Regions from separate parts of the Enterobacter cloacae complex sp. HYC003_NIDB genome, predicted to be linked through region 2. Evidence: predicted binding sites of a transcription regulator. Region 2 holds the regulator's gene; each other region holds the start of a gene.

Region 1 (7,569 bases), 1.8 Mb from region 2:
CCGACGAACAGTTCGGCGTGCCGACGGTCACCGACATCATCAAAGAGCTGGAAAAACCGGGCCGCGATCCGCGTCCTGAGTTTAAAACCGCGACCTTTGCTGAGGGCGTAGAAACCATGAACGACCTGCTGCCGGGCATGGTGCTGGAGGGGGCGGTAACCAACGTCACCAACTTTGGCGCGTTTGTGGATATCGGCGTGCATCAGGATGGTCTGGTGCATATCTCTTCCCTCGCCGACAAGTTCGTTGAAGATCCGCACACCGTGGTCAAAGCGGGCGACATCGTGAAGGTGAAAGTGCTCGAAGTGGATCTCCAGCGCAAGCGTATTGCCCTGACCATGCGTCTGGACGAGCAGCCGGGCGACACTAACGCGCGCCGTGGCGGTAATGGCGGTGGCCGTGAACAGCAGCGTCCGGCAGCGAAAGCCGCGAAGCCACGCGGACGTGACGCACAGCCAGCGGGCAACAGCGCGATGATGGATGCGCTGGCAGCGGCGATGGGTAAGAAACGCTAATGCTGTAAATGCCCGGTGGCGCGACGCTTACCGGGCCTACGGTTTTGTAGGCCGGGCAAACGCAGTGCCGCCCGGCAAGCAGGCCGCAGGGAATTAAAATAAATATGTTGTATCCATATTTAAACCACGAATTATCACCTCATTAACAAATAGCCCTCTTTTTATTTTCACCTCAATTTCGAAAATATTGAGCAAGGTCAAGCAGACCGCAAATTAATACGATTAACAACATCCCGTCACATTTTTATTATTGCTGATAAAAACTATTCTCATTATCATCGCAGTGTAGATTATTTAACCTATCGTGGAATCAGGCGCTATGCAATTCACTCCAGACAGTGCGTGGAAAATTATCGGTTTTACCCGTGAGATAAGCCCGGCCTATCGGCAGAAGCTCCTGTCACTGGGCATGCTACCCGGCTCATCATTCCAGGTTGTGCGCGTTGCACCGTTGGGCGATCCAGTTCATATCGAAACCCGACGCGTTAATCTGGTTCTGCGTAAAAAAGATCTCGCATTAATTGAAATTGAATCTTTATCCCGTTAACAAGCCAGCGGTTTCAGTGAGTCTACTACAATGAAAAAATTAACTATTGGCTTAATTGGCAATCCTAATTCCGGCAAGACAACCTTATTTAATCAGTTAACTGGCGCACGCCAGCGTGTGGGAAATTGGGCAGGCGTGACGGTTGAACGCAAAGAAGGCCAGTTCACCACGACAGATAATCAGGTCACGCTGGTTGATTTACCGGGGACCTATTCCCTCACCACGATTTCATCCCAGACCTCTCTCGATGAGCAAATTGCCTGCCACTATATTCTGAGCGGCGACGCGGATCTGCTTATCAACGTGGTGGATGCCTCTAACCTCGAACGAAATCTGTATCTCACGTTACAGCTGCTGGAGCTGGGTATTCCCTGCATCGTGGCGCTTAACATGCTCGACATCGCGGAGAAGCAAAAGCTGCGCATCGACGTCGATGCCCTCTCCGCCCGTCTGGGCTGCCCGGTGGTTCCGCTGGTTTCCACCCGCGCTCGCGGCATTGACGCCCTGAAGCTGGCGATTGACCGCCACACGGGCAATGCCGACGTCGAACTGGTGCACTACGCCCAGCCGCTGCTGCGCGAAGCCGGGCAGCTGGCGCAGGAGATGGATAACAGCATGCCCGCCAGACAACGTCTGTGGCTTGGCCTGCAAATGCTGGAAGGCGATATCTACAGCCGCGCCTACGCAGGCGATGCGGCGGATAAGCTGGATGTCGCACAGGCTCGCCTTAGCGACGAGCTGGATGACCCGGCCCTGCACATTGCGGATGCGCGCTATCAGGCCATCGCCGCTATCTGTGACGTGGTCAGCAATGCATTAACCGCTGAACCCAGCCGCTTCACCGCCGCCGTGGATAAAATTGTGCTCAACCGCTTCCTCGGTTTACCGATCTTTTTACTGGTGATGTATGTGATGTTCCTGCTCGCCATTAACATCGGCGGTGCATTACAACCTATCTTTGATGGCGGCTCTGTCGCTATCTTCGTGCACGGTATTCAGTGGCTGGGCTACACCCTCCACTTCCCGGAATGGTTGACCATCTTCCTTGCGCAGGGGATCGGCGGCGGGATCAATACCGTCCTGCCGCTGGTGCCGCAGATCGGCATGATGTACCTGTTCCTCTCCTTCCTTGAGGATTCCGGTTACATGGCGCGCGCCGCCTTCGTGATGGACCGCCTGATGCAGGCGCTGGGGCTGCCGGGCAAATCCTTCGTGCCGCTGATTGTCGGCTTTGGCTGTAACGTGCCGTCAGTCATGGGCGCGCGTACGCTGGATGCCCCGCGCGAACGCCTGATGACCATCATGATGGCGCCGTTCATGTCCTGCGGCGCGCGGCTGGCGATCTTCACGGTCTTTGCCGCGGCGTTCTTTGGTCAGGAAGGAGCGCTGGCCGTCTTCTCCCTGTATGTGCTGGGTATCGTGATGGCTATTCTCACCGGCCTGATGCTGAAGCACACCATCATGCGTGGCGAAGCGTCGCCGTTCGTGATGGAACTGCCGGTTTATCACGTTCCGCATCTGAAAAGCCTGATTATTCAGACATGGCAGCGCCTGAAGGGCTTCGTTCTGCGCGCCGGTAAGGTGATTGTGGTGGTCAGCATTTTCCTGAGCGCCCTGAACAGCTTCACTCTGAGCGGCCAGGCCGCGGACAACATTAATGACTCTGCCCTGGCCTCCGTCAGCCGGATCATTACGCCGGTCTTCAAACCGATTGGCGTTCAGGAAGACAACTGGCAGGCAACCGTGGGCCTGTTCACCGGCGCGATGGCAAAAGAGGTGGTTGTCGGTACCCTGAACACGCTTTACACCGCGGAAAACATCCAGGAAGAGGAGTTTAATCCGGCAGCGTTCAACCTCGGCGATGAACTGCTTGGCGCGGTGGAAGAAACCTGGCAGAGCCTGAAAGACACCTTCAGCCTGAGCGTACTGGCGAACCCGATTGAAGCCAGCAAAGGCGACGGCGAAATGGCGACCGGAGCAATGGGCGTGATGGGCCAGAAATTTGGCAGCGCGTCGGCGGCCTACAGCTACCTGATCTTCGTCCTGCTCTATATTCCGTGCATCTCGGTCATGGGCGCCATTGCCCGTGAGTCCAGCCGCGGCTGGATGGGCTTCTCCATTCTGTGGGGGCTGAACATTGCCTACTCGCTGGCGACCGTGTTTTATCAGGCCGTCAATTACAGCCAGCATCCGCGCTACAGCCTGGTCTGTATCCTCGCGGTGATCCTGTTTAACGTGATGGTGATTGGCCTGCTACGCCGGGCGCGTAGCCGCGTTGACGTTAACCTGCTGGCAACGCGCAAAACCCCGACGACCTGCTGTAGCAGCCCTGCGGGCGACTGTCACTAAGGGGAAGAAAGATGGCATCGTTGATTCAGGTTCGTGACTTACTGGCGTTACAGGGGCGAATGGAGGCGAAGCAGCTCAGCCTCAGCCTGCATACGCCGCAGCCGATGATCGATGCCATGCTGGAAAGGCTGGAGGCCATGGGGAAAGCCGTGCGCATTCAGGAAGAGCCGGACGGTTGTCTGTCCGGCAGTTGTAAGAGTTGTCCTGAAGGTAAAGCCTGTCTCAGGGAGTGGTGGACGCTTCGCTGATAAAACCGGACAGCGCCGAACAAAACTCAGCAGGATGAGAGATGAACGGCGCATGTGCCGCTTTGGCAACCACCATTGATTTACTCTCCGGCCACAGCGCATCCAGCAGCGGAACCACCTTGCGCGGAACCAGTCCATCCAGATAGCCATAAATACGCAGATGCGGCACCGTTAACGACGCCAGCGGCTCGCGCAGATCGGCCGTTTTCAGGATTTCCAGCCCTCCGTTCAGCACCTCAACCTCCGGCATCGGCAGAGAAAGCACCGTCTGCTTCAGCGTCCGCGCATCCTGACGGGCGGTTTCTGTTCCCATCGTCTGTAATGCCAGGAAACGCTCCACTGTCCGCTGGAAGTCTTCGCTCAGCTGATGCTGGAACCCGGCCAGCACCTCAGGTTTGATGCCCGGCCACGCCTCGCGGGCGCTGAAACAGGGTGATGAGGCCACGGTCACCAGCGCCTGGACCCGTTCAGGATGGCGCAGCGCAATCTGGCTTGCCACCAGCCCGCCCAGGCTCCAGCCGAGCCAGACGGCTTTTTGCGGCGCCGCTTCCAGAACCTGCTCCGCCATGTCGCCGAGCGTCATCGCGCCGTAGCCGTGGCTGCGGCCATAGCCCGGTAGATCCACCAGGTGTACCGTGAATTGCGAGGCCAGTTCCTCACTTATGCAACGCCACACTTCGGCGTTCAGTCCCCATCCGTGCAGCAGCACAAGATGACAATTTCCCGTCCCAACGGTCTGCCACCACAGCGTCTTCATCAGTTAACGTTCTCTTTTTTCACATGGAGGTTGCGTATGCTAACAGTGCCCGGCTTGTGCTGGCTATGCCGAATGCCACTTGCGATGAGCGCGTGGGGCGTCTGTTCCGTTTGCACGCGAGCGCTGGGTTACCTGAAGGGCTGTCCGCAATGCGGCTTGCCTGCCGTAAGCCAGACGCTCCCCTGCGGCCGTTGCCTGAAAAAAGCGCCGCCGTGGAGCGCGCTGGTGGCGGTGGATGATTACGTTTTGCCGCTGAGTCGTCTGGTTCATCAGTTTAAGTTTTCCAGCCAGACTGCACTGGCGCAGCCCCTGGCACGCCTGTTGTTACTGGCGGTATTACAGGCGCGAAGAACGCGCGGGCTGCCGCCGGTCGACACGCTTGTGAACGTGCCACTGTTTCAGCGTCGGCACTGGCGGCGGGGATACAATCAGAGCGACCTGCTGTGCCGTCCGCTCGCCCACTGGCTGGGTTGCCGGTACCCAGCCTCTACGCTGAAACGTACTCATGCCACTGCCGTTCAGCACCGGCTCAACGCCCGGTCGCGCAAAAGGAACCTGAAAAACGCCTTTCGCCTTGAATTGCCGGTCAACGGCCTCCATATCGCGATTGTGGATGATGTCGTCACCACGGGCAGTACCGTGGCTGAACTTTCCCGACTGCTTTTGCAAAGCGGCGCCGCGTCAGTTCAGGTATGGTGTCTGTGCCGTACCTTGTAGCCCTTCTTCAATGGGCGTATGATTATACCCAGGTAATTTAGTCAACTATTAGGCCAAAGCTATGATCCGTATTTCCGATTCTGCACAAGCGCACTTTGCCAAACTGCTGGCAAATCAGGAAGAAGGGACGCAGATCCGCGTGTTTGTGATCAATCCAGGCACTCCGAATGCAGAATGTGGTGTCTCTTATTGTCCTCCGGATGCTGTGGAAGCAACTGACACTGCCCTTAAATTTGAACAGCTCACCGCGTACGTTGATGAGCTGAGCGCGCCGTATCTTGAAGATGCGGAGATTGATTTCGTCACTGACCAACTGGGTTCTCAGCTGACGCTGAAGGCGCCAAACGCGAAGATGCGTAAAGTTTCTGACGATGCCCCGCTGATGGAGCGTGTGGAATATCTGCTGCAATCGCAGATCAACCCGCAGCTGGCCGGCCACGGGGGACGTGTTTCCCTGATGGAAATCACCGAAGATGGTCTGGCGATCCTGCAATTCGGCGGCGGCTGTAACGGCTGCTCCATGGTTGATGTAACCCTGAAAGAAGGGATCGAGAAGCAGCTGCTGAACGAATTTCCGGAACTGAAAGGCGTGCGCGATCTGACCGAGCACCAGCGCGGCGAGCACTCTTACTACTGATTCAGTCCCCGTCTGTATTGCCCGGTGGCGCTGCGCTTACCGGGCCTACTTTTTCTTGCCTCCCCCTCTGTATGTTGACCTGCGTCTCATAATTCAAATTTTGCCTCCCTGGGTGATTCTCAATCACCGCATGTTACCCGTATCATTCTCGTGGGCACTCAACACCCTTATAACAGCCGACTAAACTTAACGTTTTCGCAGGCATCAGTATGAGTGCCGTTAACACTCTGTTCCCAGTTGGGACAACCGGAATTTGTCGTTGAAACAATGACGTTACCCATAACAATTCAAAGGCCAGGTCAATCATGCCATTAGTCATCGTCGCTATCGGTGTTGTGTTATTACTGCTCTTGATGATCCGCTTCAAAATGAACGGATTTATCGCTCTGGTTCTGGTGGCACTTGCAGTCGGTCTGATGCAGGGAATGCCGCTGGTTAAAGTTATCAGCTCCATTAAAGCCGGTGTCGGCGGTACGCTCGGCAGCCTGGCGCTGATCATGGGCTTCGGCGCCATGCTCGGTAAAATGCTCGCGGACTGCGGTGGCGCACAGCGTATTGCCACCACGCTGATCGACAAATTTGGTAAGAAGAACATTCAATGGGCGGTGGTGTTAACCGGTTTTACCGTCGGTTTCGCGCTGTTCTATGAAGTGGGCTTCGTGCTGATGCTGCCGCTGGTGTTCACCATCGCCGCTGCCGCCAACATCCCGCTGCTGTTCGTGGGTGTGCCGATGGCTGCGGCGCTGTCCGTCACCCACGGTTTCCTGCCGCCGCATCCGGGCCCAACGGCTATCGCCACCATCTTCCATGCCGATATGGGTAAAACCCTGCTGTTTGGTACGATTCTGGCGATCCCGACGGTGATTCTGGCAGGCCCGGTGTATGCGCGCTTCCTGAAAGGCATTGATAAGCCTATCCCGGAAGGGCTGTACAGCGCCAAAACCTTTACTGAAGAAGAGATGCCAGGCTTTGGCGTCAGCGTCTGGACCTCACTGGTACCGGTGATCCTGATGGCGATGCGTGCCATAGCAGAGATGGTTCTGCCGAAAGGTCACGCGTTCCTGTCCGTTGCGGAGTTCCTGGGCGACCCGGTGATGGCGACGCTGATTGCGGTCCTGATCGCCATGTTCACCTTCGGTCTTAACCGTGGCCGTTCCATGGATCAGATCAACGACACGCTGACTTCTTCCATCAAAATCATTGCCATGATGCTGCTGATCATCGGCGGTGGCGGCGCGTTCAAGCAGGTGCTGGTCGACAGCGGCGTGGATAAATACATCGCGGCCATGATGCATGAAACCAACGTCTCCCCGCTGCTGATGGCATGGTCTATTGCCGCGGTGTTGCGTATCGCGCTGGGCTCTGCGACCGTTGCGGCGATTACCGCGGGCGGTATCGTTGCGCCGCTGATTGCGACCACGGGCGTCAGCCCTGAGCTGATGGTTATCGCGGTTGGTTCCGGGAGCGTGATTTTCTCCCACGTGAACGATCCGGGCTTCTGGCTGTTCAAGGAGTACTTCAACCTGACCATCGGTGAAACCATCAAGTCCTGGTCCGCGCTGGAAACCATTATTTCGGTGTGCGGTCTGGTCGGGGTGCTGCTGTTGAATATGGTGGTTTGATGTATTAAGTCGGGTGGCGGCTATGCCTTACCCGACCTACTTAATGCACGTAGGCCCGGTAAGCGTTAGCGCCACCGGGCAATAAAAAACCCGCCACTGGCGGGTTTTTTATCACTTCTTCGCGGCTGCTTTTCGCCGTTTATCCAAATCCTTAATCAACCTGTTCACCCCGTCATC
Region 2 (7,569 bases):
ACTTGATGCCGCCATCTTCCGGTGGGTTGTGTGACGGGGTGATCACAATGCCGTCAGCCTGCGCGCCACCTTTTTTGTTGTGTACCAGAATAGCGTTAGAAACCGCTGGCGTTGGCGTAAAACCGTTGTTCTCCTGAACAATCACGTCTACGCCGTTCGCCGCCAGCACTTCCAGCACGGAGATAAAAGCAGGTTCAGACAGGGCGTGGGTATCTTTCCCTACATAGCACGGACCGGTGACGCCATTTTTGGCGCGCTCTTCCGCGATGGCCTGAGCAATGGCCAGAATGTGCGGTTCGTTAAAGCTGTGGCGCGCCGCACTACCGCGGTGGCCAGATGTACCAAACTTCACTGCGTGTTCTGCGTTGCCCACCACCGGCTTCAGCACGTAGTACTGCGCGGTCAGTTGAGCGACGTTAATCAAATCGCTTTGTTGTGCAGGTTGTCCTGCACGGCTGTGATTTGCCATTGCCTGGTCCTTCTGATGCAAGGGTTAAATTGTACCGCAAACCTTTTCGATCAATTCCGCCGGGAACTGCATGGACTGCATGATATGTTCGATCATGCTGCACTTACGGCCCGTATTGGTGTTGGTGATCACCCAGTATGGTGTACCGGGAACGTGTTTGGGTTTGGTTTGGTTGCCATTTTGCAGCAGGGTCTGCTCGTCGCCTGCGAAGTAAACGCGCGTGCGACCGTGCAGCGACTCTGTCGCTTCTGCAAATGCGTTGTTATCCAGTGAATAAAGTGTAGACAGCACCAGCATAAAGCGGTTAACCGCCTTTTTCTGCTCGGCATATTCATCGGACAGCAGCAGCTCGCGCATCGCGCGCACTTTGTCTTTTGCCGGCATGACGGCAGGTTTTACTTGTGCAACAACGCTCGGCTGAGACACGACATCTTTAGTGACAGGAGTGGGCTGTGAGGCGGCGGAAATTTTAAGCATGCGCCGTAAAATGTCGGACGCGCTCTCCCCAATATGCCGCGTCTGGCTGGCAATATACTGATAGAGTTCGTCATCAACTTCGATTGTTTTCATCTTAATCCAGTGCGATATCTTATCTGAATACAAGTCGTTGAGATTATAAGGTCAAATCCCAACAGCGGATAGCGTCAAACCAGGTTGGCGGCAAAAGTCAGATTAAACTGGATCCTTGCCCCCGGGCGGCAGAATGGTCAACATGATACCCTAACCTGACAAACCTAAAAAAAGAACTTTGCCATGAAATTGAATACCCGAGCGCAAACTGCACAATCGCCGAACAATAATTCTCCCATCGTACTGGTTCACGGCCTGTTTGGTAGCCTGGATAATCTGGGTGTGCTGGCGCGCGATTTAGTGACCGATCACGCGATCCTCCAGGTTGATATGCGCAATCACGGTCTTTCTGGGCGCTCGGAGGAGATGACCTACGCAGCCATGGCGCAGGATCTGCGGGACACCCTCGATGCGAATAATATCCAGAAAGCGACGCTTATCGGGCATTCAATGGGCGGCAAAGCGGTGATGGCGCTCACTGCGCTGGCCCCTGAGCGAATTTCCGGGCTGGTGGTCATCGACGTTGCGCCCGTCAATTACGACGTTCGCCGTCACGATGAGATTTTTACCGCCATCAATGCGGTCACCGAAGCGGGTGTCGCAACCCGCCAGCAGGCGGCTGCCGTTATGCGTGAGCATCTTGATGAGGAAGGCGTAGTTCAGTTCCTGCTGAAATCGTTTGTTGACGGACAATGGCGCTTTAACGTCCCGGTATTGTGGGATCAGTATTCGCATATTGTGGGCTGGGAAACCGTCCCCGCCTGGCCGCACCCTACCCTTTTTATTCGCGGCGGCAACTCCCCTTACGTCACTGATGCGTATCGTGACACGCTGCTGGCGCAATTCCCGCAGGCTCGCGCTCACGTCATTGCCGGTGCCGGACACTGGGTACACGCGGAAAAACCGGATGCCGTCCTGCGCGCCATTCGCCGCTATCTTACTGATACAGCGAATTGATTAAAAAGCCAGCGACCGGAAGACGACGGGCTTCCAGTCGTTGGCGTGTGGATTTGGGTGATGTATGATGGCGCGCTTATCGCCCGGGCATTAGCAGGGCGGCGTGTTTCCCCCGAAGTCTCAGAATCATGGCCAAAGAACAAACGGACCGTACGACACTAGATCTGTTCGCGAATGAGCGTCGACCGGGACGACCGAAAACGAATCCGCTTTCGCGCGATGAACAGCTGCGTATCAATAAACGCAACCAGCTTAAACGCGATAAAAATCGTGGGCTTAAGCGTGTCGAACTGAAGCTGAATGCCGATGCCGTCGATGCGCTTAACGAGTTAGCTGACGCGCGCAACATCAGCCGCAGCGAACTGATCGAAGAGATGCTGATCGCCCAGCTTGAGACGTTACGCGGCAAGGCGTGAGTCAGAAAATCCCCAATATTACCTTTTTCATGTAGCACAGAGTGCAGTCCTGCGTGATAGCTGTTTCCGCAGGGTTGCCTGTTCTGCTATTATTGCCCTTATCCGTGGACAATTTGGGCCACCATACCATTAAGTTTCAAGAGGTTATTTTACTCATGGCAATCATCGGCATTTTCTTTGGCAGTGATACCGGCAATACTGAAAATATCGCAAAAAACATTCAAAAACAGCTCGGTAAAGACGTTGCTGATGTGCATGACATCGCCAAGAGCAGCAAAGAAGATCTCGAGGGCTATGACATCCTGCTGCTGGGCATCCCGACCTGGTACTACGGTGAAGCACAGTGTGACTGGGACGATTTCTTCCCGACGCTGGAAGAAGTAGACTTCAACGGCAAGCTGGTTGCCCTGTTTGGCTGTGGCGATCAGGAAGACTATGCTGAGTATTTCTGTGATGCGCTGGGCACTATTCGCGACATCATTGAGCCACGCGGTGCTGCGATCGTCGGTCACTGGCCAACGGCGGGTTACCATTTCGAAGCGTCCAAAGGTCTGGCAGATGACGATCACTTCGTTGGCCTGGCCATTGATGAAGACCGTCAGCCAGAGCTGACCGCTGAGCGTGTAGAAAAATGGGTTAAGCAGGTTCGTGAAGAGCTGAACCTGGACGATATCCTTAACGCCTGATATCCCTGCGGCGCAACTCCGGTTGCGCCCGTTTTCCAGGTAAAACCGATTAAATTAATTGCTACAAACTTTTAACTTTTTCGCCCAGACCTGTACAATATCCCCCTGGTAAAAAGTGGGTGCCATCGAACAAGTTTGTTGGTGATACCACGTTTTTATAAGCATACTTTGCTTGAGACTTGCAGTTTTCATTTAGCCATGGCAGTTCTATAATGAGACGCATTATCCCAAGTGCATTTTCTGTCACTTCTTCTTTTGAAGTGAATCGTTTAGCAACAGGACAGATTCCGCATGACTGACAACAATACCGCATTAAAGAAAGCTGGCCTGAAAGTAACGCTTCCTCGGTTAAAAATCCTTGAAGTGCTTCAGGGGCCAGACAATCACCATGTCAGTGCGGAAGACCTTTATAAGCGTCTTATCGATATGGGTGAAGAGATTGGGCTGGCAACCGTCTATCGTGTGCTGAACCAGTTTGATGACGCGGGCATTGTTACTCGTCATAATTTCGAAGGCGGTAAATCCGTGTTCGAGCTGACTCAGCAGCATCACCACGATCACCTGATCTGCCTCGACTGTGGCAAGGTCATTGAATTTAGCGATGATTCCATTGAATCACGCCAGCGTGAAATCGCCGCCCGTCATGGCATCCGCCTGACCAACCACAGCCTGTACCTGTACGGTCACTGCGCTGAAGGCGATTGCCGCGAAGACGACCACGCGCACGACGCGAAATAATATCGTGTTCATACTCTGAGCCAGCCGTAAGGTTGGCTTTTTTTTGCCTGAAAAAAGCCCGGTGGCGCTGCGCCACCGGGCGTAAAGCAACTTATTTATTGTTATTGCGAATCTCGTCCCAGATCTTATCGCAACGCTTCGCCACTTCCTGATCGTTACCGCTTTTCCGCGCCTGGATACAGGCCTGGTAATCCATCACGCGAACATTTTCCTGCGTCGCAAACTGCTCATGCGCTTTCTCTTTTTTCAGCACATTCAGCACGCTCTGGCAGGCTTCAATCTTCTCTGGCGATCCTTGTGCTGTATTGATGCAGGCGCTATACGCCTCCTTCAGACGGGAGTCTTCTTTCTGCGCCTGATCCTGCGCACACGCCACCAGCCCCGATGCCAGCAGCGCAACGATTACCATTTTTTTCATCATATGCAGTCTCCATGCAGGCGGGATTTCGCCCGCCTGCGTGTTCATCAGAAGATTGTGAATGGCGCAATGACCATGAATTTCACGTCACGTTCATCCTGGAAGATGTTGCCGTAACCGCCCGCGTAGCTCGGGATATCGGAGTGGTTGTCATACTGGGTGAAGTGCAGTTTGAACATCGTGCCTTTCGCACGGCCCTCCTGAAGGGTGTAAATCGCATCCAGACTGTATGAAGACTCTTTCAGACGGTAATTCGGATCGTAGTAGGCGTCTGGCGTAGCCATATCTGCTGGCTTTGCGTCCCAGGCGTACGCGTAGGACGCACCCACCGCCCAGCCAGGCAGATTCCAGTTCTTCAGGTCATACATTGCGCCGAAGAAGACCGCCTTTTCGCCGTCGGCGTTAAAGTCAGAGCGGTTATCCCACCAGATATCCAGACGACCATTGGAAGAGGCGTAGGTTGGCGTCATACGTTGCAGGAAGTAGCCCTGCTGCCCTTCTGCCTTGACCCATGTTCCCTCCAGACGTAAATCAACCTGACCTACCTTGTAACCGAAGGTCAGCGCCTGTAACCACGCGGTGCCGTCATAGATATCATTTACGCTGCCATCACTGACTTTGTCGCGCGTACCGTAGAACTGATAGCTGGTGCTCAGCGGGCTACCCGCGATATCAAATTTGTAGCTGGCTTTAGCAAAGTACTGATCGATATAGCCTTCAGCCTGACCAAAAGCAGCTTCCAGCACCAGATCGTTTTTGAAGTCGTACTTCGCCCCCAGCGAGTGGAGATAATCAACTTTGGTTTTTTTATCGTTCTGATAGAACTTGTCCATCTCAATGTGCCACGGCGCTTTGTACTCGTTGGTCCACATATAGGAGAAGCTCAACGCCCCCGCATCGCCGTAGTCAAAATTAGCACCGGCTTCCGCACCCTGATAGGTACCTGGCATAAAGCTCCAGTGCGGTGCTAACAGCGTCTGGCCGGTTGGCTGGATATAACCTCCACGCGCCCAGACCGGACCATATTTGAATTTTGCAGCCGCTTTATACAGGCTGATTCCGCTTTTATCGCCGGACCAGTCTTCGTCGTAGGCTTTATTGCTGGAGGAGAACGCAATTTCGTTCGGATGGCCGCTGTCGCCATTTTCGGCCATTTCAATTGCGGTGAACGCTGCAATATCGATCCCGAACATATCGGCGGCATATCCCGACTGGAAATCAAGGTTGGCGTTCCAGGTCGAGTGAGAAAGGTTGGTTTTGTATTTATCTTCAGTGACGTCTTTACGGTCACGCTCACGCTGCCAGTAATAAATACCGCCCGTGAGGGTGGAATCTTCGATGAAACCTGCTGCTTTTGCCTCTGGCGCAACCACCAGGCCCGACATTGCTGTCACACCGGCGATAGCCAGCGCCAGCGCACTACGTTTGCCACTGAACGTACGCATAGATTATTCCTCTTTGACGAATTAAAACGCCTTAAACGGCGAAAAACAGAAAAGACCAAGTGGTCAGGGGTAGTCAGAAATACCCTCGAATTAACTACCGTCTTTAGGTTATTTTTCGCGACGCGAATTATCAATGCTTTTAATCAGGCAAAAGTCAGGATTATGACGAAGAGCACATATTTCGTAGTGCTTTGTAACATTTACCGGGAAGCAAGTACTGGCGGGGGAATGCGCTAATTTTCAGTAAGTAACATTGATATTGTGAATATATTTTTCAGCGTTTCTGTTTTTGGAAAACAACAAACTTTTTTAAATAAAATAAGTAGCACCACATTGACCTGGAATGTTGGCTTTAATTCATCATCCCGATGCTTAACGACATGATCGTTAAATAAAAAAACGCCGCATTACGCGGCGTTTGTTTCTCATTGACCATGCCAGCGTGATTATTCGCCGATCTTAGTCCAGGTATCACGCAGACCGACGGTACGGTTAAATACCGGTTTTTCCGCCGTGCTGTAACGGCTGTCCAGGCAGAAGTAACCCTCACGTTCAAACTGGAACGCTTTACCGGCTTCAGCGGCTTTCAGAGACGGCTCGGCATACCCCTGCTTGATAATCAGCGACTCAGGGTTGATAACCGCCAGGAAGTCCTCCGCAGCGCCTGGGTTAGGTACGCTGAACAGACGATCGTAGAGACGGATCTCAACCGGCAGCGCATGCTGCGCACTCACCCAGTGGATTACACCTTTTACTTTACGGCCATCCGCCGGATCTTTACTCAGCGTCTCTGCGTCGTACGTACAGAAGATGGTCGTGATGTTACCTTCCGCATCTTTCTCTACGCGCTCGGCTTTGATCACATAGGCGTTACGCAGACGCACTTCTTTGCCCAGCACCAGACGCTTGTACTGCTTGTTCGCTTCTTCACGGAAGTCGGCGCGATCGATCCAGATTTCACCGCTGAACGGCACGTCGCGGGTGCCCATTTCCGGTTTGTTAGGATGGTTAGGCATCGAGACCAGTTCGCTTCCACCCTGCGGATAGTTTTCGATGACCAGTTTCACTGGATCGATCACTGCCATCGCGCGCGGCGCGTTTTCGTTCAGGTCTTCGCGAATGCAGGATTCCAGAGACGCCATTTCGATGGTGTTGTCCTGCTTGGTAACGCCAATACGTTTGCAGAACTCACGAATAGACGCCGAGGTATAGCCACGACGACGCAGGCCAGAGATGGTGGGCATACGCGGGTCGTCCCAGCCTTCAACGTGCTTGTCGGTGACCAGCAGGTTCAGCTTACGCTTGGACATCACGGTGTATTCCAGGTTCAGACGAGAGAACTCGTACTGACGCGGATGCACAGGAATGGTGATGTTATCCAGCACCCAGTCGTACAGACGACGGTTGTCCTGGAATTCCAGCGTGCACAGAGAGTGCGTAATGCCTTCCAGCGCATCGCTGATGCAGTGGGTGAAGTCGTACATCGGGTAGATGCACCACTTGTTACCGGTCTGGTGGTGTTCAGCGAACTTAATGCGGTACAGCACCGGATCGCGCATCACGATGAACGGAGACGCCATATCGATTTTGGCACGCAGACACGCTTTACCTTCTTCGAAGCCACCGGCACGCATTTTTTCAAACAGCGCCAGGTTCTCTTCCACGCTACGATCGCGGAACGGGCTGTTTTTACCAGGCTGAGTCAGCGTACCGCGGTATTCACGGATTTCGTCAGCAGACAATTCGTCGACGTATGCCAGACCTTTGTTAATCAGTTCAACCGCATAGGCATACAGCTGATCGAAATAGTCTGAGGAGTAGCAGATATCGCCAGACCAGTTGAAGCCCAGCCATTGCACGTCGTTTTTAA
Region 3 (7,569 bases), 1.9 Mb from region 2:
TCGGATATGCGACTCAGCTGCGTTCTCTGACCAAAGGTCGTGCATCATACACTATGGAATTCCTGAAGTATGATGATGCGCCGAACAACGTTGCTCAGGCCGTTATCGAAGCCCGTGGTAAGTAATCCACAGGATTAAAACCTAAGTCCCGTGCTCTCTCCGAAGGGGAGAGCACTATAGTAAGGAATATAGCCGTGTCTAAAGAAAAATTTGAACGTACAAAACCGCACGTCAACGTTGGTACTATCGGCCACGTTGACCATGGTAAAACTACCCTGACTGCTGCAATCACCACCGTACTGGCTAAAACCTACGGCGGTGCTGCTCGTGCTTTCGACCAGATCGATAACGCACCAGAAGAAAAAGCTCGTGGTATCACCATCAACACCTCTCACGTTGAGTATGACACCCCGACTCGCCACTACGCACACGTAGACTGCCCAGGCCACGCCGACTATGTTAAAAACATGATCACCGGTGCTGCGCAGATGGACGGCGCGATCCTGGTTGTTGCTGCGACTGACGGCCCTATGCCTCAGACTCGTGAGCACATCCTGCTGGGTCGTCAGGTAGGCGTTCCTTTCATCATCGTGTTCCTGAACAAATGTGACATGGTTGATGACGAAGAGCTGCTGGAACTGGTAGAGATGGAAGTTCGTGAACTGCTGTCTCAGTACGATTTCCCAGGCGACGACACTCCAATCGTTCGTGGTTCCGCGCTGAAAGCGCTGGAAGGCGAAGCAGAGTGGGAAGAGAAAATCATCGAACTGGCTGGCTACCTGGATTCTTACATCCCAGAACCAGAGCGTGCGATTGACAAGCCATTCCTGCTGCCAATCGAAGACGTATTCTCCATCTCCGGTCGTGGTACCGTTGTTACCGGTCGTGTAGAGCGCGGTATCATCAAAGTTGGTGAAGAAGTTGAAATCGTTGGTATCAAAGAGACTGCGAAGTCTACCTGTACTGGCGTTGAAATGTTCCGCAAACTGCTGGACGAAGGCCGTGCTGGTGAGAACGTTGGTGTTCTGCTGCGTGGTATCAAACGTGAAGAAATCGAACGTGGTCAGGTTCTGGCGAAGCCAGGCTCAATCAAGCCACACACCAAGTTCGAATCTGAAGTGTACATTCTGTCCAAAGACGAAGGCGGCCGTCATACTCCGTTCTTCAAAGGCTACCGTCCACAGTTCTACTTCCGTACAACTGACGTGACCGGTACCATCGAACTGCCAGAAGGCGTAGAGATGGTAATGCCAGGCGACAACATCAAGATGGTTGTGACGCTGATCCACCCAATCGCGATGGACGACGGTCTGCGTTTCGCAATCCGTGAAGGCGGCCGTACCGTTGGCGCGGGCGTTGTTGCTAAAGTTCTGGGCTAATTAATTATCCCTGAAATAAAAAGGACGCTCCGGCGTCCTTTTTTGTTTTCTGCCGTTGGGGCATTGTCATAAAAATTCGCATTTTTTGCTTTCTCCCGCCACGTATTCCGACGCCCGCGCTATTGTAATCATAACCATTCTCACTTACACTTTGCGCATATTTTGAACGGGAGTCTTTATGTACGTTTGTTTATGTAATGGTGTAAGCGACAAAAAAATTCGTCAGGCCGTTCGCCAGTTTCAACCACAATCTTTCCAGCAGCTTCGCAAGTTTGTTCCGGTGGGAAATCAATGCGGTAAATGCGTTCGCGCAGCGCGTGAGATCATGCAGGACGAACTGATGCAGATCCCGGAATTCAAAGAGATCGCGTAAGCCTCTATCTTTTTTTTGACATCCCCGTAGCCCGATCTACGCTTCAATGAGTGGAAGCGGAGGGACTATATAATGAAAGGTGATGTTAAAATCATAAGTTATCTCAATAAATTATTGGGAAATGAGCTTGTCGCAATCAATCAGTATTTTCTCCATGCAAGAATGTTTAAAAACTGGGGACTGACTCGCCTCAACGATGTTGAATACCATGAGTCCATTGATGAAATGAAACACGCCGATAAATACATTGAGCGTATTTTATTCCTCGAAGGCATTCCTAACCTACAGGATCTCGGAAAACTGGGCATCGGAGAAGATGTCGAAGAGATGCTGCGTTCTGATCTCCGGCTGGAGCTGGAGGGTGCAAAAGATCTGCGTGAAGCCATTGCCTATGCGGACAGCGTACATGACTACGTCAGCCGCGATATGATGATCCAGATCCTGGCCGATGAAGAAGGGCACATCGACTGGCTTGAGACCGAACTGGATCTCATTAGCAAAATTGGCCTACAGAACTACCTTCAGTCTCAGATCAAAGTGGAAAGTTAATCAGGCTTTACCAGCCAACGCATAAACCCGCTGCCGCCAGAAATGGCCCAAAAGGCAGTGGGTTTTTTAATGCCTGCTTATCAGGGGTAAATAACGAGAAAGCAACCAGATACAGCAGAGCCATTAACGCGGCCACTAATGCAAGTATTGGTAGTACACACCAGCCATGCCATGCCCCCAGCGCCGCCAGATATTTTATGTCGCCATATCCCATCCCTTCACGTCGGCAGATGAGACGGTATCCCCAATAGATAATGGCGAATCCGGCGTATCCTGCCATCGCACCCACTACCGCGCTCGGCAAAAAATCAGGATGGAGACAAAGCTGGTAGAGCAGGCCCGTCCATAGCAGCGGGCAAAGAAATTTATCGGGAAGAAGCCCCGTGCGAATATCGGTGCGAACAAGCAAGGCCGATAACGCAAAATAGATCAGCAGAAAGGGGAGGGACAGTAGCATAGCGAGAGCCTCAAAATGGTTTGAGCGCATACTCGTAATAATCTGCATGCCCGGCAATGTGTAAAAACAGCAATTGCGTAGCGGCTTCAGACAAAGAGTTGAGAAGGGATACTTTGCATAAAAAATTGCGCGGCCTTACGTATAGTACGTCTTTGGCGCTTAATTTCTAAACGGCACTTGCGTCTTTCTCTGATTTACGTATAATGCGCGGGCTTGTCGTAATTGACGGCGGGTTCAATCTGAACCAGAGTAGCTCACTTTGTTACTCAACAATGCTCCCAATTGGGGAGCTACGTAAGAACGGTTACACTCTCCCATCAATCGTAATGGGTTTGAGGAGTAATCATTTTCGTTTATAAAATAATTGGAGCTCTGGTCTCATGCAGAACCAAAGAATCCGTATCCGCCTTAAAGCGTTTGATCATCGTCTGATCGATCAATCAACCGCGGAAATCGTCGAGACTGCTAAGCGCACTGGTGCGCAAGTCCGTGGTCCGATCCCGCTGCCGACCCGCAAAGAGCGCTTTACCGTTCTGATCTCTCCGCACGTTAACAAAGATGCGCGTGATCAGTACGAAATCCGCACTCACAAGCGTCTGGTTGACATCGTTGAGCCAACTGAGAAAACCGTTGATGCTCTGATGCGTCTGGATCTGGCTGCCGGTGTAGACGTGCAGATCAGCCTGGGTTAATCAGGTCATCGAGCGATTGAGAGGTTGAAACAATGATTGGTTTAGTCGGTAAAAAAGTGGGTATGACCCGCATCTTCACTGAAGATGGCGTTTCTATCCCAGTAACCGTAATCGAAGTTGAAGCAAACCGCGTTACTCAGGTTAAAGATCTGGCTAACGATGGCTACCGCGCTATTCAGGTTACCACTGGTGCTAAAAAAGCTAACCGTGTAACCAAACCAGAAGCGGGTCACTTCGCTAAAGCTGGCGTTGAAGCTGGCCGTGGTCTGTGGGAATTCCGTCTTGCTGAAGGCGAAGAGTTCACCGTAGGTCAGGACATTAGCGTTGAGCTGTTTGCTGACGTTAAAAAAGTTGACGTAACCGGTACCTCTAAAGGTAAAGGTTTTGCTGGTACCGTTAAGCGCTGGAACTTCCGTACCCAGGACGCTACTCACGGTAACTCCTTGTCTCACCGCGTTCCGGGTTCTATCGGTCAGAACCAGACTCCGGGCAAAGTGTTCAAAGGCAAGAAAATGGCAGGTCAGCTGGGCAACGAACGTGTAACCGTTCAGAGCCTGGACGTAGTACGTGTTGACGCTGAGCGCAACCTGCTGCTGGTTAAAGGTGCGGTCCCGGGTGCAACCGGTAGCGACCTGATCGTTAAACCAGCTGTGAAGGCGTAAGGGGATAGCAATGGAATTAGTATTGAAAGACGCGCAGAGCGCGCTGACTGTTTCCGAAACTACCTTCGGTCGTGATTTCAACGAAGCGCTGGTTCACCAGGTTGTTGTTGCTTATGCAGCTGGTGCTCGTCAGGGTACTCGTGCTCAGAAGACTCGTGCTGAAGTAACTGGTTCAGGCAAAAAGCCATGGCGCCAGAAAGGTACCGGCCGTGCGCGTTCAGGTTCTATCAAGAGCCCGATCTGGCGTTCAGGTGGCGTGACCTTCGCTGCGCGTCCACAGGACCACAGTCAAAAAGTTAACAAAAAGATGTACCGCGGCGCGCTGAAAAGCATTCTGTCCGAACTGGTACGTCAGGATCGTCTGATCGTTGTCGAGAAGTTCTCTGTTGAAGCGCCTAAAACTAAGCTGCTGGCACAGAAACTGAAAGACATGGCTCTGGAAGATGTGCTGATCATCACCGGTGAGCTGGACGAGAACCTGTTCCTGGCCGCGCGTAACCTGCACAAGGTTGACGTACGCGACGCGACTGGTATCGACCCGGTTAGCCTGATCGCCTTCGACAAAGTCGTAATGACTGCTGATGCTGTTAAGCAAGTTGAGGAGATGCTGGCATGATTCGTGAAGAACGTCTGCTGAAGGTGCTGCGCGCACCGCACGTTTCTGAAAAAGCGTCTACTGCGATGGAAAAAACAAACACCATCGTTCTCAAAGTTGCTAAAGACGCGACCAAAGCAGAGATCAAAGCTGCTGTGCAGAAACTGTTTGAAGTCGAAGTCGAAGTCGTTAACACCCTGGTAGTTAAAGGGAAAGTTAAACGTCACGGACAGCGTATCGGTCGTCGTAGCGACTGGAAAAAAGCTTACGTCACCCTGAAAGAAGGCCAGAACCTGGACTTCGTTGGCGGCGCTGAGTAAGTCGGAGGAGTAATACAATGGCAGTTGTTAAATGTAAACCGACATCTCCGGGTCGTCGCCACGTAGTTAAAGTGGTTAACCCTGAGCTGCACAAGGGCAAACCTTTTGCTCCGTTGCTGGAAAAAAACAGCAAATCCGGTGGTCGTAACAACAATGGCCGTATCACCACTCGTCACATCGGTGGTGGCCACAAGCAGGCTTATCGTATTGTTGACTTCAAACGCAACAAAGACGGTATCCCAGCAGTTGTTGAGCGTCTTGAGTACGATCCGAACCGTTCCGCGAACATCGCGCTGGTTCTGTACAAAGATGGCGAACGCCGTTACATCCTGGCCCCTAAAGGCCTGAAAGCTGGCGACCAGATTCAGTCTGGCGTTGATGCTGCAATCAAAGCAGGCAACACCCTGCCGATGCGCAATATCCCGGTTGGTTCTACCGTTCATAACGTAGAAATGAAACCAGGTAAAGGCGGTCAGCTGGCGCGTTCCGCGGGTACTTACGTTCAGATCGTTGCGCGTGACGGTGCTTATGTCACCCTGCGTCTGCGTTCTGGTGAAATGCGTAAAGTCGAAGCAGACTGCCGCGCTACTCTGGGCGAAGTTGGCAATGCTGAGCATATGCTGCGCGTTCTGGGTAAAGCTGGTGCTGCACGCTGGCGTGGTGTTCGTCCTACCGTTCGCGGTACTGCGATGAACCCAGTCGACCACCCACATGGTGGTGGTGAAGGTCGTAACTTTGGTAAGCACCCGGTAACTCCGTGGGGCGTTCAGACCAAAGGTAAGAAGACCCGCAGCAACAAGCGTACTGATAAATTTATCGTACGTCGCCGTAGCAAATAATTTTAGAGGATAAGCCATGCCACGTTCTCTCAAGAAAGGTCCTTTTATTGACCTGCACTTGCTGAAGAAGGTAGAGAAAGCGGTGGAAAGCGGAGACAAGAAGCCCCTGCGCACTTGGTCCCGTCGTTCAACGATCTTTCCTAACATGATCGGTTTGACCATCGCTGTCCATAATGGTCGTCAGCACGTTCCAGTCTTTGTTACCGACGAAATGGTTGGTCACAAACTGGGTGAATTCGCACCGACTCGTACTTATCGCGGCCACGCTGCTGATAAAAAAGCGAAGAAGAAATAAGGTAGGAGGAAGAGATGGAAACTTTAGCTCAACATCGCCATGCTCGTTCTTCTGCACAGAAGGTTCGCCTTGTTGCTGACCTGATTCGCGGTAAGAAAGTGTCGCAGGCCCTGGACATCCTGACCTATACCAACAAGAAAGCTGCGGTATTGGTCAAGAAAGTACTGGAATCTGCCATTGCTAACGCTGAACACAACGATGGCGCTGACATCGACGATCTGAAAGTCGCGAAAATTTTCGTAGATGAAGGCCCAAGCATGAAGCGCATTATGCCGCGTGCGAAAGGTCGTGCAGATCGCATCCTGAAGCGCACCAGCCACATTACTGTGGTTGTGTCCGATCGCTGAGACTCTGGAGACTAGCAATGGGTCAGAAAGTACATCCTAATGGTATTCGCCTGGGTATTGTAAAACCATGGAACTCTACCTGGTTTGCGAACACCAAAGAATTCGCTGACAACCTGGACAGCGATTTTAAAGTACGTCAGTACCTGACTAAGGAACTGGCTAAAGCGTCTGTATCTCGTATCGTTATCGAGCGTCCAGCTAAGAGCATCCGTGTGACTATTCACACTGCTCGCCCTGGCATCGTTATCGGTAAGAAAGGCGAAGACGTAGAAAAACTGCGCAAGGTCGTAGCTGATATCGCTGGCGTTCCTGCACAGATCAATATCGCTGAAGTTCGTAAGCCTGAACTGGACGCTAAATTGGTTGCTGACAGCATCACTTCTCAGCTGGAACGTCGCGTTATGTTCCGTCGTGCTATGAAGCGTGCTGTACAGAACGCAATGCGTCTGGGCGCTAAAGGTATCAAAGTTGAAGTTAGCGGCCGTCTGGGCGGCGCGGAAATCGCACGTACCGAATGGTACCGCGAAGGTCGCGTACCGCTGCACACTCTGCGTGCTGACATCGACTACAACACCTCTGAAGCGCACACCACTTACGGTGTAATCGGCGTTAAGGTATGGATCTTCAAAGGTGAGATCCTGGGTGGTATGGCTGCTGTTGAACAACCGGAAAAACCGGCTGCTCAACCTAAAAAGCAGCAGCGTAAAGGCCGTAAATAAGGAGCGTCGCTGATGTTACAACCAAAGCGTACAAAATTCCGTAAAGTGCACAAAGGCCGCAACCGTGGTCTGGCGCAGGGTACGGATGTTAGCTTCGGCACTTTCGGTCTGAAAGCTGTTGGCCGTGGTCGTCTGACTGCACGTCAGATCGAAGCAGCACGTCGTGCAATGACCCGTGCAGTTAAGCGTCAAGGTAAGATCTGGATCCGTGTATTCCCGGACAAACCGATCACCGAGAAGCCACTGGAAGTTCGTATGGGTAAAGGTAAAGGTAACGTGGAGTACTGGGTTGCCTTGATCCAACCGGGCAAAGTCCTTTATGAAATGGACGGTGTTCCGGAA

Evidence for each region. Region 2 encodes Fur, which represses iron uptake genes when iron is present. Its sites were predicted from a motif close to ATAATAATGAGAACNACTATCAA; they were not measured.
Region 1: a site for Fur is predicted at 772-794, ahead of feoA (ferrous iron transporter A). Genes of this name have one in related genera too.
Region 3: a site for Fur is predicted at 1,501-1,523, ahead of bfd (bacterioferritin-associated ferredoxin). Genes of this name have one in related genera too.

What each region holds. Positions count from the first base shown of each region.
Region 1 covers NZ_CP114220.1:361,963-369,531, reverse strand. The annotation lists gene O1722_RS01650 (Tex family protein) at 1-515, shown strand, start outside; gene feoA (ferrous iron transporter A) at 835-1,062, shown strand; gene feoB (Fe(2+) transporter permease subunit FeoB) at 1,093-3,411, shown strand; gene feoC ([Fe-S]-dependent transcriptional repressor FeoC) at 3,423-3,659, shown strand; gene bioH (pimeloyl-ACP methyl ester esterase BioH) at 3,634-4,416, opposite strand; gene gntX (DNA utilization protein GntX) at 4,453-5,133, shown strand; gene nfuA (Fe-S biogenesis protein NfuA) at 5,195-5,770, shown strand; gene gntT (gluconate transporter) at 6,076-7,392, shown strand; gene malQ (4-alpha-glucanotransferase) at 7,504-7,569, opposite strand, start outside.
Region 2 covers NZ_CP114220.1:3,436,985-3,444,553, forward strand. The annotation lists gene pgm (phosphoglucomutase (alpha-D-glucose-1,6-bisphosphate-dependent)) at 1-469, opposite strand, end outside; gene seqA (replication initiation negative regulator SeqA) at 494-1,039, opposite strand; gene ybfF (esterase) at 1,223-1,996, shown strand; gene ybfE (LexA regulated protein) at 2,125-2,412, shown strand; gene fldA (flavodoxin FldA) at 2,568-3,098, shown strand; gene fur (ferric iron uptake transcriptional regulator) at 3,390-3,836, shown strand; gene chiQ (ChiQ/YbfN family lipoprotein) at 3,928-4,254, opposite strand; gene chiP (chitoporin ChiP) at 4,302-5,699, opposite strand; gene glnS (glutamine--tRNA ligase) at 6,146-7,569, opposite strand, start outside.
Region 3 covers NZ_CP114220.1:429,506-437,074, forward strand. The annotation lists gene fusA (elongation factor G) at 1-125, shown strand, start outside; gene tuf (elongation factor Tu) at 195-1,379, shown strand; gene bfd (bacterioferritin-associated ferredoxin) at 1,558-1,752, shown strand; gene bfr (bacterioferritin) at 1,825-2,301, shown strand; gene O1722_RS01970 (prepilin peptidase) at 2,309-2,758, opposite strand; gene rpsJ (30S ribosomal protein S10) at 3,139-3,450, shown strand; gene rplC (50S ribosomal protein L3) at 3,483-4,112, shown strand; gene rplD (50S ribosomal protein L4) at 4,123-4,728, shown strand; gene rplW (50S ribosomal protein L23) at 4,725-5,027, shown strand; gene rplB (50S ribosomal protein L2) at 5,045-5,866, shown strand; gene rpsS (30S ribosomal protein S19) at 5,883-6,161, shown strand; gene rplV (50S ribosomal protein L22) at 6,176-6,508, shown strand; gene rpsC (30S ribosomal protein S3) at 6,526-7,227, shown strand; gene rplP (50S ribosomal protein L16) at 7,240-7,569, shown strand, end outside.